DNA from 2 places in the Duganella sp. GW822-FHT06D06 genome. Region 1 is predicted to be linked to the other one. Evidence: riboswitches for the same ligand, from Rfam matches in the RefSeq annotation. Region 1 holds a riboswitch; the other holds the start of a gene.
What was found. A riboswitch is a leader RNA that binds a small molecule or an ion and turns the genes downstream of it on or off. The one in region 1 is predicted to bind cobalamin.

Region 1 (7,282 bases):
CAGAACAACTGCGAACTGCGCGTCATCGATGCCGGCGTCAATCACCACTTCGGACCGCGCGTCGGCCTGATCGACCGCAAATTGGCTCCCGGCACCCGCAACTTCGCACAGGAACCGGCGATGGGCCGCGCCATTTGCGAGGCCGCCCTGGCCGCAGGTATGGCCTTGGTCGCCGAACTGGATGGCAACGTGGTCGGCTTCGGCGAGATGGGCATCGGGAACACCACCGCCGCCGCCGCGCTGATGCACAAGCTGACCGGCATCCCGGTCGCGCAATGCGTGGGCGCTGGCACCGGCCTGTCTGCGGAAGGCATCCTGCACAAGCAACACGTGATCAAAGCGGCGGTCGCCAAGCACGCCGCCGCAGTCGAGCCGCTGGATGTTCTGGCCACCTTCGGGGGCCTGGAAATCGCCATGATGACCGGCGCCATGTTGAAGGCTGCCGAATTGCGCAAAGTGCTGCTGATCGACGGCTTCATCGTCACCAGCGCGCTGCTGGTCGCCGCCCGTGTACAACCGGCTATCCTGGACTACTGCGTCTTCGCTCACTGCTCCGACGAAAACGGCCACCAGCAGATGCTGGCCGCGCTGGGCGCCAAGCCATTGCTAAACCTTGGCCTGCGCCTGGGCGAGGGTACCGGCTGCGCATTGGCGCTGCCACTGCTGCATGCGTCGGTCAATTTCCTGAACCAGATGGCCACGTTCGAATCGGCCCACGTCAGCGAAAAGTCCGAGTAAGCGCCGTGCATCAACTACGCCTGTTCTTCACCGCGCTCCAGTTCTTTACCCGCCTGCCGATTCCTGGATGGGTGGGATTCGATCCTGCGTGGCTGAACCAGGCATCGCGCTACTTCCCGCTGGTCGGCCTGGTGGTCGCAGCCATCACGGCCGGCGTGTATGCCTTGGCCGCGTGCTTCCTCCCCGCTCCGGTCGCCGTGCTGCTATCGACCGCCGCCGGCATCTACGCCACCGGCGCCTTCCATGAAGACGGCTTCGCCGACATGTGTGATGGCTTCGGCGGCGGCATGACGCCCGAGCGCGTGCTGGAGATCATGAAGGACTCGCGCATCGGCGCCTACGGCGCCATCGGCATCATCTGCCTGCTCGCCATCAAGTGCACAACGCTGTCCATGCTGCCTCCGCTGGAGGCGATTGCCGCACTATTCATCGCCCATCCGCTGTCGCGATTGATGGCCACCTCGCTGATCTGGCGCCTCGACTACGCGCGCGCCGAAGGCAAGGCCAAGCCGCTGGCGCAAAAGATGAGTACCGCAGAATTCGCGCTGGCCGTCATCACCGCCGCCATACCCGCGCTGGCGATGACCACCTGCGGATGGCTGACGTGGACCGCACTGGCGACCGGCATTATCGCCGCCACCATCGCCAGCGCCTGGCTGGCCCGCAAATTCGTCCGCCGCATCGCCGGCTATACGGGCGACTGCCTCGGCGCGGTGCAGCAGCTCAGCGAAGTGGCGTTCTATCTTTGCGTGCTGGCCAGCATGCGCCACGGCGCCCTGCCCTGGTAACGCTATGCGGCTAATACTGGTCCGCCATCCGCAGCCGCTGATCGCCCCCGGTGTCTGCTACGGCCGCAGCGATCTCGCGGTGGCGCCCGAGCAGCTGGCGCTAACGCTGGCCGCCTTGTCGGCCACACTGCCCCAAGGCCTGCCTCTATATAGCAGCCCGCTACAACGCTGCGCCACACTGGCGGCGCAACTGGCGGCGCCTCTGTCATCCCCCGCACCGCTGCTGGACACCCGCATCGTGGAGATCGATTTCGGCGATTGGGAACTGCGTCCCTGGGACGACATCGCGCGCGACGACATCGACGCCTGGGCCGCAGACCTGGTCAACCACCAACCCGGCGGCGGCGAAAGCGTGCTGCAAATGGCCGGCCGCATCGCCGCTTTTTACGCCGACCTCCAGCGCCAGCAGCGCGACGCCATCGTGATCTGCCACGCCGGCGCAATGCGCCTGCTGTCGGCCTGCCATGCCGGCCTGGCGCCCGCCGAGATGGCGCTGCAAGCGGCCCGTCATCCGCATCAAATCGCCTACGGCGCCACGCTGGTGCTGCAAAACTAAACCGCCACCCCATGACCGCCGCCGCACAAACCCGTATAATGACCGGGTTTTGGTGCCCGCGCGTCTGTCCAGATGCGCAGTTAAACGGGAAACATGAAGCTCTGTAAGAGCCCACGTGTGCTGCCCCCGCAACGGTAAGCAAGTGTCGCAGCTGATGCGCGACAAACCTCCTCTGACAAACCACTGTGCTCCGCATGGGAAGGTGAGGTGGTCTAACTTGCCAGCCCGGATACCGGCCAAATCAGGTGGAAGCGAGCGAACGGGATGTGCGCGAACGGATGGAGCCGACAACAACGGCTACGCTGCATGCATCTCTCAATTCTCCGCTTCTGTTCAATCTGGCCCACGGGGACGTCGGCCGGTTGCTATTAACAGAAAAACTACATCATGACCCTTCGTATCTCCCGTCCCGCGGCCCTGACGTCGCTGGCGCTGGCAATGGCCGCCTCCTACGCTCACGCAGAACCAACCACCGGCACCGTGCTGGTCACCGCCACCCGCAGCCCGCAAGCCCTGGCCGACGTGATCAGCGACAGCGTCACCATCAGCGCCGAACAGATCGCCGAATCCGGCGCCGGCTCCATCGTCGACCTGCTGCAACGCCAGCGCGGCATCGAGATCGCCCGCAACGGCGGCTCCGGCACCAACGCCACCGTGTTTATCCGCGGCGCCAACAGCAACCACAATCTGGTGCTGGTCGACGGCGTACGTATCGGCTCGTCCACCACCGGCGGCGCCAACTGGAGCGCCATTCCGCTGACGGCCATCGACCATATCGAAATCGTCTACGGCCCACTGAGCTCCCTGTATGGCGCGGACGCCATCGGCGGCGTGATCCAGATCTTCACCAAGAAGGGCAAGGGCGCGCCGGCGTTCACCGCCTTCGCCGGCTACGGCACCGACAACACCCGCGAAGGCGATGTGTCGCTCTCCGGCGCCACCGGCGGTGAACACAGCATCAGCTATGCGATCAGCGCAGGCAAGGAAAAATCGGATGGCTTCTCGTCCCTGCGTCCTGCCAGCAACTCCTATAACGCCGACAAAGACGGCTACGACCGCGAAAACGCAGCCGGTCAGTTCAGCCTGCGCTTGGCGGAAGGCCACGAAATCGGCACGCTGCTCCTGCGGAGCAAACTCAAATCCCAGTATGACAGCGGTTCCTCGTCCTACGACGTGCGCTCGGTGGCAAAGCTGGAGAACGCCGCCATCTACAGCAAGAACCAGATCCTGCCGATCTGGCAAAGCCTGGTCCAGTATTCGCGGACCAAGGACGAAGGCGCCAACTACACCAGCGCCCTGGCATCGGGCTACTCGCAGATCAACACCAAGCAAAGCACCTTCACCTGGCAGAATGATGTGCAGATCGGCGCCGACGTGCTGCAACTGCTGTACGACCACCGCAAGGAAGAAGTCGAGACCAACGGCTTCAAATTGGACAATCCACAGCGCACCACCAACTCCCTCGCGGCTTCGTACAACGCCCGTCGCGGCGACAACCTGTTCAACGCCGGCGTGCGCCGCGACAAATCGCTCTACGGCTCGAAGAACACCGGTTCGCTGGGCTACGGCTACAACTTCACGCAGGCGCTGCGCGCCACCGCCAGCTACGGCACCAGCTTCCGCGCGCCAACCTACAATGAGCTGTACTACCCGTCCTACGGCAACCCAGCCAACAAACCGGAACTGGGCAAGAACGCCGAAATTGGCCTGCGCTACGACAGCGGCACCACCGCGCTGAACGCCAGCTATTACCGCAACCGCCTGACCGACCTGCTGGTGAACACCACGCCATGCCCGTACTCTGGTACAAAGAGTGGCTGCGCCTACAACGTCAACCACGCGCTGCTTGAGGGCCTGACCATGGGCGCAAGCAAGCAGTTGGACCGCTTCAACCTGACCGCCACCGTCGACCTGCAAGATCCAAAGGACGAAACCAGCGGCAAGCGCTTGCCGCGCCGCGCCAAAAAGCACGGCAACCTGATGGCCGACTACAGCGCCGGCGCACTGAAGGCCGGCGTGGAACTGGAATTGTCCGGCGACCGCTACGAAGACGCCGCCAACATCAACCGCCTGAGCGGCTATGGCCTGGTCAATCTGTACGCGACCTACCACTTCAACCGCGACTGGTCGGCGCTGGTTCGCTGGAATAATATCGGCGACAAGCAGTACGACCTGGCGCGCAATTACGCCACGCCGATGTCCAAGCTGTTTGCCGGTATCCGCTACGGCTACAAGTAAGCGTCAATGGTGTAACCTGCCGGGCGTGGGGCGCAACCGCCACACGCCCGGCAGTCTCCCTTTTTTGAAAGCAGTGCATGCATTCTTTCTCCCGCAATCTGCGACAGCGCGCCGCCATCACCCTGACAGGGTTGGTGCTGTTCGCATTTGCCAGCCTGGTTTTCTCGGGCATGACCGGTTCGGTCTCGATTCCCCTCTCCGATATTCCCGCGGCAGTCCGTGAACTGCTGCACGGCCAAAGCCAGACACTGGCCTCCACCCTGCTCGACCTGCGCCTGAGCCGCGCGCTGACCGCCTTCGTCACCGGCGCCGCCCTGTCGCTGGCGGGCGTGATGATGCAGGCGCTGTTGCGCAATCCGCTGGCCGACCCGTATGTACTTGGCATTTCCGCCGGCGCTTCCGTCGGCGCCCTGGCCGCGCTGCTGTTCGGCTGCGCCATCTGGATAGTCGACGCTTCCGCCTTCGGCGGCGCCGTCGCCGTCTCGATGATGCTGTACCTGCTGGCCCGGCGCGACCTGCGCGGCGGCGCGGCGGCCGAGGGCGGCACCGCCCTGCTGCTGCTGACCGGCGTCATCCTGTCCTCCGCCTGCATGGCGATGGTGACCTTGATGCTCTCCATCGCGCCTGAAAGCCGTTTGCGCAGCATGGTGTTCTGGATGATCGGTGACCTGGCCGGCGCGCCGATGCGCGCGCTGCCCTGGGTCGTGCTGGCCGGCGGCCTGGTGTTCGCCTTGCGCAGCGCCCGCTCCATGAACGTGATGGCGCTGCACGCCGAAGCCGCCGCCACGCTTGGCATCCGCGTCGGCGCCTTGCGCAAAGGCCTGTTCTTCGCCTCCGGCCTGCTGACCGCCAGCGCCGTCACCAGCGCCGGCAGCGTCGGCTTCGTCGGCCTGATCGTGCCGCACGCCTGCCGCTTCGCCGTCGGCGCCGATCACCGCGTACTGATTCCTGCAGCGGCGCTGGCCGGCGGCACCTTCCTGCTGCTGGCGGACACGCTGGCCCGCACCATCATCGCGCCGCAACAGCTGCCGGTGGGCGTGCTGACGGCGCTGATCGGCGCGCCGGTCTTCCTGTACCAACTGCACCGATTGCGCAAATGATGATCAGCACCCACGACCTCTCCCTGAAAATCGGCCAGCGCCAGCTGATTACGGATCTGAACTGGCAGGTACGCGACGGCGAATGCTGGAGCGTCATCGGCCGCAACGGCGCCGGCAAGAGCACGCTACTGAAAACCCTGGCCGGCCTGCGCGACCCGGATGGCGGCTACGTCGCCATCCAGGAACGCGAGCTACCCGACTGGCCGCTGGCCGAACTGGCGCGGCAGCGCGCCTTCCTGGCGCAGAGCCGCAGCGACGCATTCGCCTACAGCGTGATCGAAACCGTGCTGTCGGCGCGCCATCCCTATCATGGCAACCGCTATTGGGAAGGCAGCGACGACCACGCCGTCGCGCTGAAATCGCTGGAAGCGATGGAAGTGGCCGACCTGGCCGAGCGCGATGTGCGCACATTGTCCGGCGGCGAACGCCAGCGCGTGGCCATCGCCGCCATGCTGGCGCAGGACACGCCGCTGCTGCTGCTCGACGAGCCGGCCAATGCGCTGGACCTGGCGCACCAGGTCAGCGTCATGAACCTGCTGGCGCGCCTGTGCCGCGAGCAGGGCAAGACCGCCGTCATGATAGGACACGACCTGACGCTGGCGCACAGCGTCTCCACCCACGCGCTGCTGCTGATGGGCGACGGCCGCTGGCTGGCCGGCACCACGGCGGAGGTGATGCGGGCCGAAATCCTGGGCGACTACCTGGGCCACCCGATCGACATCATCCAGCACGGCAAACGCAGCATCTTCATTCCCAAAGAGGACCTTGCATGACCCAACAGAATACCGGCGACATCGACGAACAAACCGCGGCGCTGAACGACCGCCACCGCGTGCGCATGGAGCGCAAGAAGGCCATCATCGACGCCAAGATCGCTGCCGCCGACAAGCAGATCGGCATCATCATCGTCAATACCGGCAACGGCAAGGGCAAAAGCTCCAGCGGTTTCGGCATGGTGATACGCGCCATGGGCCACGGCATGAAGGTCGGCGTGGTGCAGTTCATCAAAGGCGCGATGCAGACCGGCGAAGAACTGTTCCTGCGCCGCTTCCCGGAAGAAGTCAGCTTCCACTCGATGGGCGAAGGCTATACCTGGGAAACCCAGAACCGCGAACGCGATATCGAAAAAGCGCAGCTGGCCTGGGAACAGGCGAAGCGCTTCCTGGCAGATCCCGACATCGGCCTGGTGGTCTTCGACGAACTGAATATCGCCTTGAAGTACCGCTACCTGGACGTGGAAAGCGTCATCAACGATTTGCTGGCGCGTCCGGCGATGCAGCATGTCGTCATCACCGGTCGCGGCGCGCCGCCGGAGCTGATCGCCATCGCCGACACCGTCACCGAAATGGAAGTCGTCAAGCACGCCTTCAAGGCTGGCATCGGCGCGCAGCTCGGAACCGAGTGGTAATGACTACGCACATCGAAGTGAAGGTCCTGCTGGTGGCCGCCGTCGCCTCCGGCCAGGGCAAGACCACGGTCACCGCCGCGCTGGCACGCAAACTGGCGCGCCAGGGCAAGCGCGTGCGCGTGTTCAAATGCGGCCCGGATTTCATCGATCCTATGCTGCTGGAACGCGCCAGCGGCGCGCCGGTGCGCTCGCTGGACCTGTGGATGGTTGGCCATGAACTGTGCCGCAGCCAGCTGGCACAAGCCGCCGCCGAAGCGGATGTGATCCTGATCGAAGGCGTCATGGGCCTGTATGACGGCACGCCGTCGTCGGCCGACCTGTCGCGCGAATTCGGCGTGCCGGTGATGGCGGTGATCGACGCCGGCGCCATGGCGCAGACCGCCGGTGCGCTGGTCCACGGCCTGCGCGACTATGGCCCGGTTGAGATGGCGGGTGTGATCGCCAACCGCGTCGC
Region 2 (7,282 bases), on a different contig from region 1:
CCCGCTCCTGGCGGACCAGCGGTACAGTCCCCACACCATCGCCACGCCGAGGATCAGGGCGACGATCATGGCCTGCGCCTCGCTCAGCGAGTTGGCGATGGCCAGCGGCTCGCCCTTGCCGGAGACCACGATCAGGCCGGCCAGCGCGACGTTGAACAGGCTCTCGCCGACGATGAAGCCGGACATCACCAGCACGCCCAGGCGCTTGGCGCTGTCGCCGCCGAGCTTGTGCTCCATCGCGCGGTCGAACAGGTAGCCGGCCACGGCGCCGATGCACACCGGCGTGATCACCGCGCTCGGCAGGTAGATCGCCAGGCCCACGCCCAGCGGCGGCAGCGAGTACTTGCCGTTGCTGGAGCGCTTCAAGCCGAAGTTGATCGCCACCAGCAGCAGCCCGACCAGCGCGCCGTAGCCCAGCAGGTCCCAGCGCAGCTGGCCGCCGATCACGCCCTTGGCCAGGGTCGAGATCAGCAGCGCCTGCGGCGCGGCCAGCGGCTGGTCCGAGATCGAGTTGAGGTTGGGCGCGCCGACGAAGCCGTTCGCATGGTTGAGCAGCTCCAGCACCGGCGGCACCACGCACGAACCGGCGACCACGCCGATCAGCAGGCCAACCTGCTGCTTCCACGGGGTGGCGTCGACCAGCTGGCCGGTCTTCAAGTCCTGCAGGTTGTCGTTGCCGATCACGGCCACGGCCAGCACCACGGTGGTGACGAACAGCGCATAGGCGATCAGCGCCTGGGCCACTTCCGGCCCCATGATGCTGCGGCCGACCATGCCCACGCTCAGCGCGGCGCCGAGGATGGTCAGGATGGCGATGCCGGACACCGGCGAATTCGAGGAGCCGATCAGGCCCGCCATGTAGCCGCAGACGGCGGCGGCGAAGATGCCGGCCACCAGGATGTAGCCGATGCCGACCGCCACCAGCGGCACCGCCAGCGAGGACAGCGGGCCGCCCTGCAGAAAGCTCGACAGCAGCCAGCCGGCCGGCACCATCGACAGCAGCGTCACCAGGCCGACCACGAAGATCGGCAGGTCCTGCTCGGTGCGATCGAGCACGCCGCCATTGAGTTTGGCCTTGCGGGCCGATTCCATCGCCGACTTCAGGCCGCCGTAGATAGGCTTGGCCAGGCCGGCCAGGGTGATGATCGCGGCCATGCCGATCACGCCGGCGCCCATCATGCGCACTTCCTTGGACCAGATGCCCAGCGCGTGGGCGGACGCTTCGACGCCGGCCGCGGCCGGGCTGAGGGACGTCATCAACGGCACCATGATGCCCCAGGCGATGACCAGGCCGGCCAGCATCGCGATGCCGACCGTGATGCCCATCAGGTGGCCGGCGCCGATCAGCGCCAGCGAGCTCGAGGCGCCGATGCCGGTGGCGCCCGAGCCGGTGCGGAAGTAGATCGCCACTTCGCCGGCCATCAGCTTGACGGCGGCGAAGGCGGCGAAGGCGGCCGAAGCGACGCTGCCCCAGATCACCGCCCACAAACCGGCCTTGCCTTCGGCGGCGCCGGCGCGCGAAGCCATGCCGACTTTGAGCACCTCGGCGGCGGCCACGCCTTCAGGGTAGGGCAGGTCGGACTGCGACACCAGCGCGCGGCGCAGCGGCATGGTGTACATCACGCCCAGCACGCCGCCGATGGCGCAGGCGCCGAAGGTCGGCCAGAACGGCACCTTGGCCCACCAGCCTATCATCAGCAGGCCGGGCAGCACGAAGATCACCGACGCCAGCGTGCCGGCGGCCGAGGCGATGGTCTGGACGATGTTGTTTTCCTGGATGGTGGCATCCTTGAAGGCGCTCAGCAGCGCCATCGAGATGACCGCCGCCGGGATCGAGGTGGCGAACGTCAGGCCCACTTTCAGGCCCAGGTAGACCTGAGCCGCCGTGAAGACCAGCGTGATCAGTATGCCCAGGATGATGCCGCGAACGGTGATTTCCTTGGGGTTGGACGGTGCAGCTATGCTCATCTTCAGCACTCCGGTGGAAAAATAATATTGTTTATATGGTCAGAAAACGGGAAAAGCGCCTCATGATATCCGAAGTCCGGACGAGCCAGCAGGTAAAATAGCGGATTGTCAGAACGATTTTGAAGGTCAGAGCATGTCGATACAATGGTACCCGGGGCACATGAACGCCGCCAAGAAAAAAGCGGCGGAGCAGATGGAGAACACCGATCTGGTGATCGAGGTGGTCGACGCCCGCCTGCCCGAGGCCAGCACCAATCCGATGGTGGAGGAGCTGCGCAAGTTCCGCCAGCGTCCGTGCCTGAAGATCCTCAACAAGATCGACCTGGCCGATCCGGCCGCCACGGCGGCCTGGGTGGCCTATTACAACGCGCAGGAAGGCGTGACCGCGTTCGCGATGACCACCAAGAAACCGGCCGACGTCACCCGCGTGCCGGAACTGGCCAAGCAGCTGGCGCCGCACCGCGGCGTGCCGACCAAGCCGCTGCGCATCATGATCATGGGCATCCCCAACGTCGGCAAGTCGACCCTGATGAACGCGCTGCTCAAGCGCAAGGTGGCCAAGGTCGGCGACGAGCCGGCGGTGACCAAGCAGCAGCAGAAGCTGTACCTGGACAAGAACACCATCCTGGTCGACACGCCGGGCATGTTGTGGCCGAAGATCGCGCTGCCGAGCGACGGCCTGATGCTGGCCGCCAGCCACGCGATCGGCTCGAACGCGCTGATCGAAGAGGAAGTGGCGGTGTACCTGGCCGACGAGATGCTGAAGTACTACCCGCAACTGCTGGTGGCGCGCTACGGCTTCAAGGACATCGAGAGCTTCGACGGCATCGCGGTGGTGGAGGGGGTGGCGGCCAAGCGCGGCTTCCGCCAGAAGGGCGGCGACCTCGATTTCGAGAAAGCCTCGCACACCTTCCTGGGCGACTACCGCAGCGGCATCCTGGGCCGCATCTCGCTGGAGACGCCGGCCAGCCGCAAAGGGCGGCTGGAGGTGCACAACGCCGAGATGGCCGTCAAAAACGCCGAGAAAGCCGCCATCGCCGCCGCCAAGGCCGAAGCCTACGCCAACGGCAAACGCGGCACCTGACACCGGGTTGGATTAACCGAAGCGGAAGCTGCTCACGGCCAGCGCTCCCATGAACGCCTCCTCGTGGTAGGGGACGGTCGCCTGGTCGCGCTCCGCCGCGCCCAGGGCCACCATCAACGGCAGCAAGTGCTCCTCGCGCGGATGCGCCATGCGCGCGGCCGGCGCCTGTTCCCATTCCAATAAGCGCGCCGTGCGTTCCTGCGGCGGCAGCGCCATCGTCGCGCGCAGCCAGCCGTCGAAGGCGTGCGAGGCCGCCGCGCCCTGGGCATTGAAGGCGCGCAGGTTGTGGTAACTCAGCCCGCTGCCGACGATCAGCACGCCCTGCTGGCGCAAGGGCGCCAGCAGGCGGCCCGCTTCCAGGTGCGTCAAGGGATCGAGGCCGCGCTTGAGCGACAGCTGCACGATGGGCACCTCCGCAGCCGGATAGATCGGATACATGGCGCTGAAGGTGCCGTGGTCGTAACCGCGCTGCGCATCCAGCTGCGCCGGGAAGCCGCCCGCATCGAGCAGCTGCCGGACCTGCGCCGCCAGCTCCGGCGAACCCGGTGCGCTGTATTGCACCTCGTAGGTATGCGGCGGGAAACCGCCGTAGTCGTAGATCATCGGCGGCCTGGCCGACGACGACAGCGTGAAGTCACGCTCCTCCCAATGCGCGGTAATCACCAGCACCGCCTTCGGCGTCACGCCGAGCTGGCGCGGAATGTCGCGCAGCGCGGCGTCCAGCTGGCCGTACAGATGGCCCACCTGGTCCATCATGAACGGCCACGGACCGCCGCCGTGGGAGAGGAAATAGGTTGGCAAGACATGCATGGCAAAGCTCCGGTATGGGTATGAGCCCACTATAAAGACCGTAGCCGTGGCGATCAATGCACGAAATGTAGATAGGTCCTATCTAAAAAGTTAATGATCCGGGGCGCGAGCGTATAATGCCCGGGTTCTGGTGCTTGCCCATGTGCTCACATGCGCAGTTAAACGGGAAACACAAGGCCGCCCGCGCCCACGGCGCGACGGTCAAGGTGTGCTGCCCCCGCAACGGTAACGCGAAGCGTCGTTCAGCCTCGCCAGCCCGGATATCGGCCAGACAGGGGGAAGCGCGCAGCGACAACGTCCGCGCGGCTTCCGTACACTTCCAGCCTGCGGGGACGCAGGCGGATGTCTCTTTTGAAAATGACCTGACATGCAATCCTCCGTCTTCCAACCGCGCCTGCTGGCCGCCGCCGTCTCCCTGTGCTTTGCCGCCGCCGTTCCCTCCACCGTAGCGGCGCAAGCTGTCGCCGGCAACAGCGCCGTCGCCCAGTTGCTCGCGCCGGTCGTCGTCGTCAGCGGCTCGCGCTTCGACGCCAACGCGGCGCTGACGCCGATCGGCGCCATCGTCATCAGCGCCGAAGACATCCAGCGCGCCGGCGCCAACGACGTCAACACGGCGATCCGCAAAGTGGGCGGCGTGTACGGCCGCCAAAGCCTGGACGGCAGCCCGGACTTCAGCCTGGACCTGCGCGGCTTCGGCTCCAACAGCAGCCAGAACATGGTGATCGTGCTGGACGGCGTGCGCCTGTCGGAAAATGAACTGAGCAACGCCATCCTGTCGACCATCCCGATCGACACCGTGGACCACATCGAAATCACGCGCGGCGGCGCCAGCGTGTTGTACGGCGACGGCGCCACCGGCGGCGTGATCAACATCGTCACCAAGCGTCCGGTCAAGAACAGCCGCCGCGGCAGCGTGTTCGTCGAAGGCGGCCAGTTGGGCGCCCGCGAAGCGCGCGTGTCCGGCTTCCAGGCCTGGGACGGCTTCGCCGCCGACGCCACGCTGGACAGCCAGCGCACCGACAACTACCGCGACAACAACGAATTCAAGCACACCCACTTCAGCGGCGGCGCGCAATGGTTCGACAACGCCGGCCGCGCGGGCTTCCGCTACGAAGGCGCGCGCCAGGACATGCGTCTTCCGGGTTCGCTGTCCGAGGCTCAGTACAACGCCAATCCGCGCCAGACCCTGACCCCCGACAACTACGCCAATCTCGATAGCGACCGCTTCACCGCCTTCGCCCAGCGCCGCATTGGCGGCTATGAACTGGCGGCCGACCTGTCGTATCGCAAGAAGAAGGCCGTATCGACTTATTTCGGCGAATTCGGCCCATCGACCTATACCCTCGATAGCAAGCAAACCCAGTTCTCGCCGCGCGTGCGCCGCCTGGGCGAGATCGGCGGCCTGCTGAACGAGATGGTGGTCGGTTTCGACTGGACCGTATGGAATCGCGCCAGCACCGACAACAATCATTCCTCCGCTGCCGACGCCACCCAGCACTCGAAAGCGCTGTACCTTCGCGACGAACTTCGTTTCGACGCCGCCCATGAAGGCCGCGTATCGGCCGGCGTGCGCCGCGAAATCTTCAACAAGGACTTCAGCGATCCCTTGAACATCTATGGCAGCACCGGCTATAAAGCAGCGCAAAGCCTGAACGCGTGGGAACTGCAGGCGAGCTATATGCCGGTCAAGAATCTGAACGTCTATGGCAAGGCTGGGCAAAGCTACCGCGTCGCCAACTCCGACGAGAACGCCTACACCCCGGTCGTCAACAATGCGTTGCTGCCGCAGCAGTCGCATGACCTGGAACTGGGCGTCAGCTTCGGTACCGCTGCGCAGAAAATCACTGGCCGCGTATTCCGCCACAACCTGACCAACGAGATCTTCTACGATCCGACGATCTACGCCAACACCAACCTGGCGCCGACCCGCCGCCAGGGTTTCGAACTCGATGCGGAACACCGCATCAACGCCGCCTGGAACCTGACCGCGCACTACCAGCACGTGAACGCCAAGTTCACCGAGGGCGTCAACAACGGCAAGGAGATGGTGCTGGTGCCGAAAAACACGCTGACCGCGCGCCTGAGCTGGACTGTGGCCAGCGGCCACACCGCCGACGTCGGCGCGCAGTGGGTGGACAGCCAGCGCAACGGCGGTGACTTCGACAACAAGTGCCCGGCGCAGATCCCGTCCTACACCACGCTGGACGCGCGCTACGCCCGCAAGCTGGGGCAGTGGGAGTTCGCCGTGTCGGGCCTGAACCTGAGCGACAAGCGCTACTTCTCGCAAGCCTTCGGCTGCAAGGATGGTGTTCAAGGCAGCATCTACACCGCCGACGGCCGCCAGCTGAAACTCTCGGCCCGCTACGAGTTCTGATGCGCGCCACGACCACGACCGTTCGCCACGCCCTGCCGTCGCTGGCGCTGGCGTGCACGGCGGCCTGCGCCCAGGCCGCCGTCACCGTGCAGGACGACGCCGGCAACAGCGTCGTCGTCGCCAGGCCGGCGCAGCGCATCATCTCGATGGCGCCGCACATCACCGAGCTGCTGTTCGCGGCCGGCGGCGGCGAGCGCGTGGTCGGCGTGATGAACTACAGCGACTACCCGGAAGCGGCCAAGCGCATCCCGCAGGTCGGCAGCAACGCCACCATCGACATGGAACACGTGCTGGCGCTGCGGCCGGACCTGCTGGTGGTCTGGAAGAGCGGGAACACCGCGCCCCAGCTGGAGCAGCTGAAAAGCCTGGGCATCCCGATCTTCTACAGCGATCCGCACAAGCTGGACGAAGTGGCCACCAGCCTGACCCGCCTGGGCCGGCTGATGGGCACCGAGGCCGCCGCGCACAAGGCGGCGCAGGATTACCGCCAGAAGATCGCCAAACTGTCGGCCAGCTACGCGCAACGGCCGACGGTGCGGGTGTTCTACCAGATCTGGGAAAAGCCGATCTTCACGCTCAGCGGTGAGCACATCGTCAGCGACGCGATCCGCGTCTGCGGCGGTCGGAACGTGTTCGCCGCGCTCAAGGTGCCGGCGCCCACCGTCAGCACCGAGGCGGTATTGCAGGAAAACCCGGAAGCCATCTTCGGCGGCGACCGGCACGAGGCCGAATCCGGCATCAATATCTGGAAGCAGTACAAGGGTATGCTGGCGGTCCAGCGCGGCAACCTGTTCATGCTGGACGGCGAACAGCTGGTGCGCGCCACGCCGCGCATCGCCGACGGCGTCGCCATGCTGTGCGAACGGCTGGAGACGGCGCGCCGGCGCCGGCCCTGAGGCAAAATATCGGGAATTATTCAACTCGTTCATGGTCAAACCAGTATAAACTCGACGCTGCACCGGCTAAGAAGCAAGGAAAAATATGAAAGAAATCAGTGACGAACGCAAGGCGGCCGAAGGTGAGGTCATGAAGATCTACAAGGAATC

Region 2: linked by a shared signal. The riboswitch ahead of AC1RMD_RS17470 (TonB-dependent receptor) and the one ahead of AC1RMD_RS30760 (TonB-dependent receptor domain-containing protein) in region 1 are both predicted to bind cobalamin.

The regions. Positions count from the first base shown of each region.
Region 1 is NZ_JBXALQ010000036.1:13,936-21,217, reverse strand. Features, by position in the region: gene cobT (nicotinate-nucleotide--dimethylbenzimidazole phosphoribosyltransferase) at 1-738, shown strand, start outside; gene AC1RMD_RS30770 (adenosylcobinamide-GDP ribazoletransferase) at 744-1,526, shown strand; gene AC1RMD_RS30765 (histidine phosphatase family protein) at 1,531-2,082, shown strand; cobalamin riboswitch at 2,116-2,337, shown strand; gene AC1RMD_RS30760 (TonB-dependent receptor domain-containing protein) at 2,470-4,320, shown strand; gene AC1RMD_RS30755 (FecCD family ABC transporter permease) at 4,398-5,420, shown strand; gene AC1RMD_RS30750 (ABC transporter ATP-binding protein) at 5,420-6,193, shown strand; gene cobO (cob(I)yrinic acid a,c-diamide adenosyltransferase) at 6,190-6,828, shown strand; gene AC1RMD_RS30740 (cobyrinic acid a,c-diamide synthase CobB) at 6,828-7,282, shown strand, end outside.
Region 2 is NZ_JBXALQ010000009.1:11,317-18,598, reverse strand. Features, by position in the region: gene AC1RMD_RS17485 (OPT family oligopeptide transporter) at 1-1,968, opposite strand, end outside; gene ylqF (ribosome biogenesis GTPase YlqF) at 2,102-3,052, shown strand; gene AC1RMD_RS17475 (DODA-type extradiol aromatic ring-opening family dioxygenase) at 3,065-3,862, opposite strand; cobalamin riboswitch at 3,974-4,148, shown strand; gene AC1RMD_RS17470 (TonB-dependent receptor) at 4,230-6,236, shown strand; gene AC1RMD_RS17465 (cobalamin-binding protein) at 6,236-7,132, shown strand; gene AC1RMD_RS17460 (hypothetical protein) at 7,218-7,282, shown strand, end outside.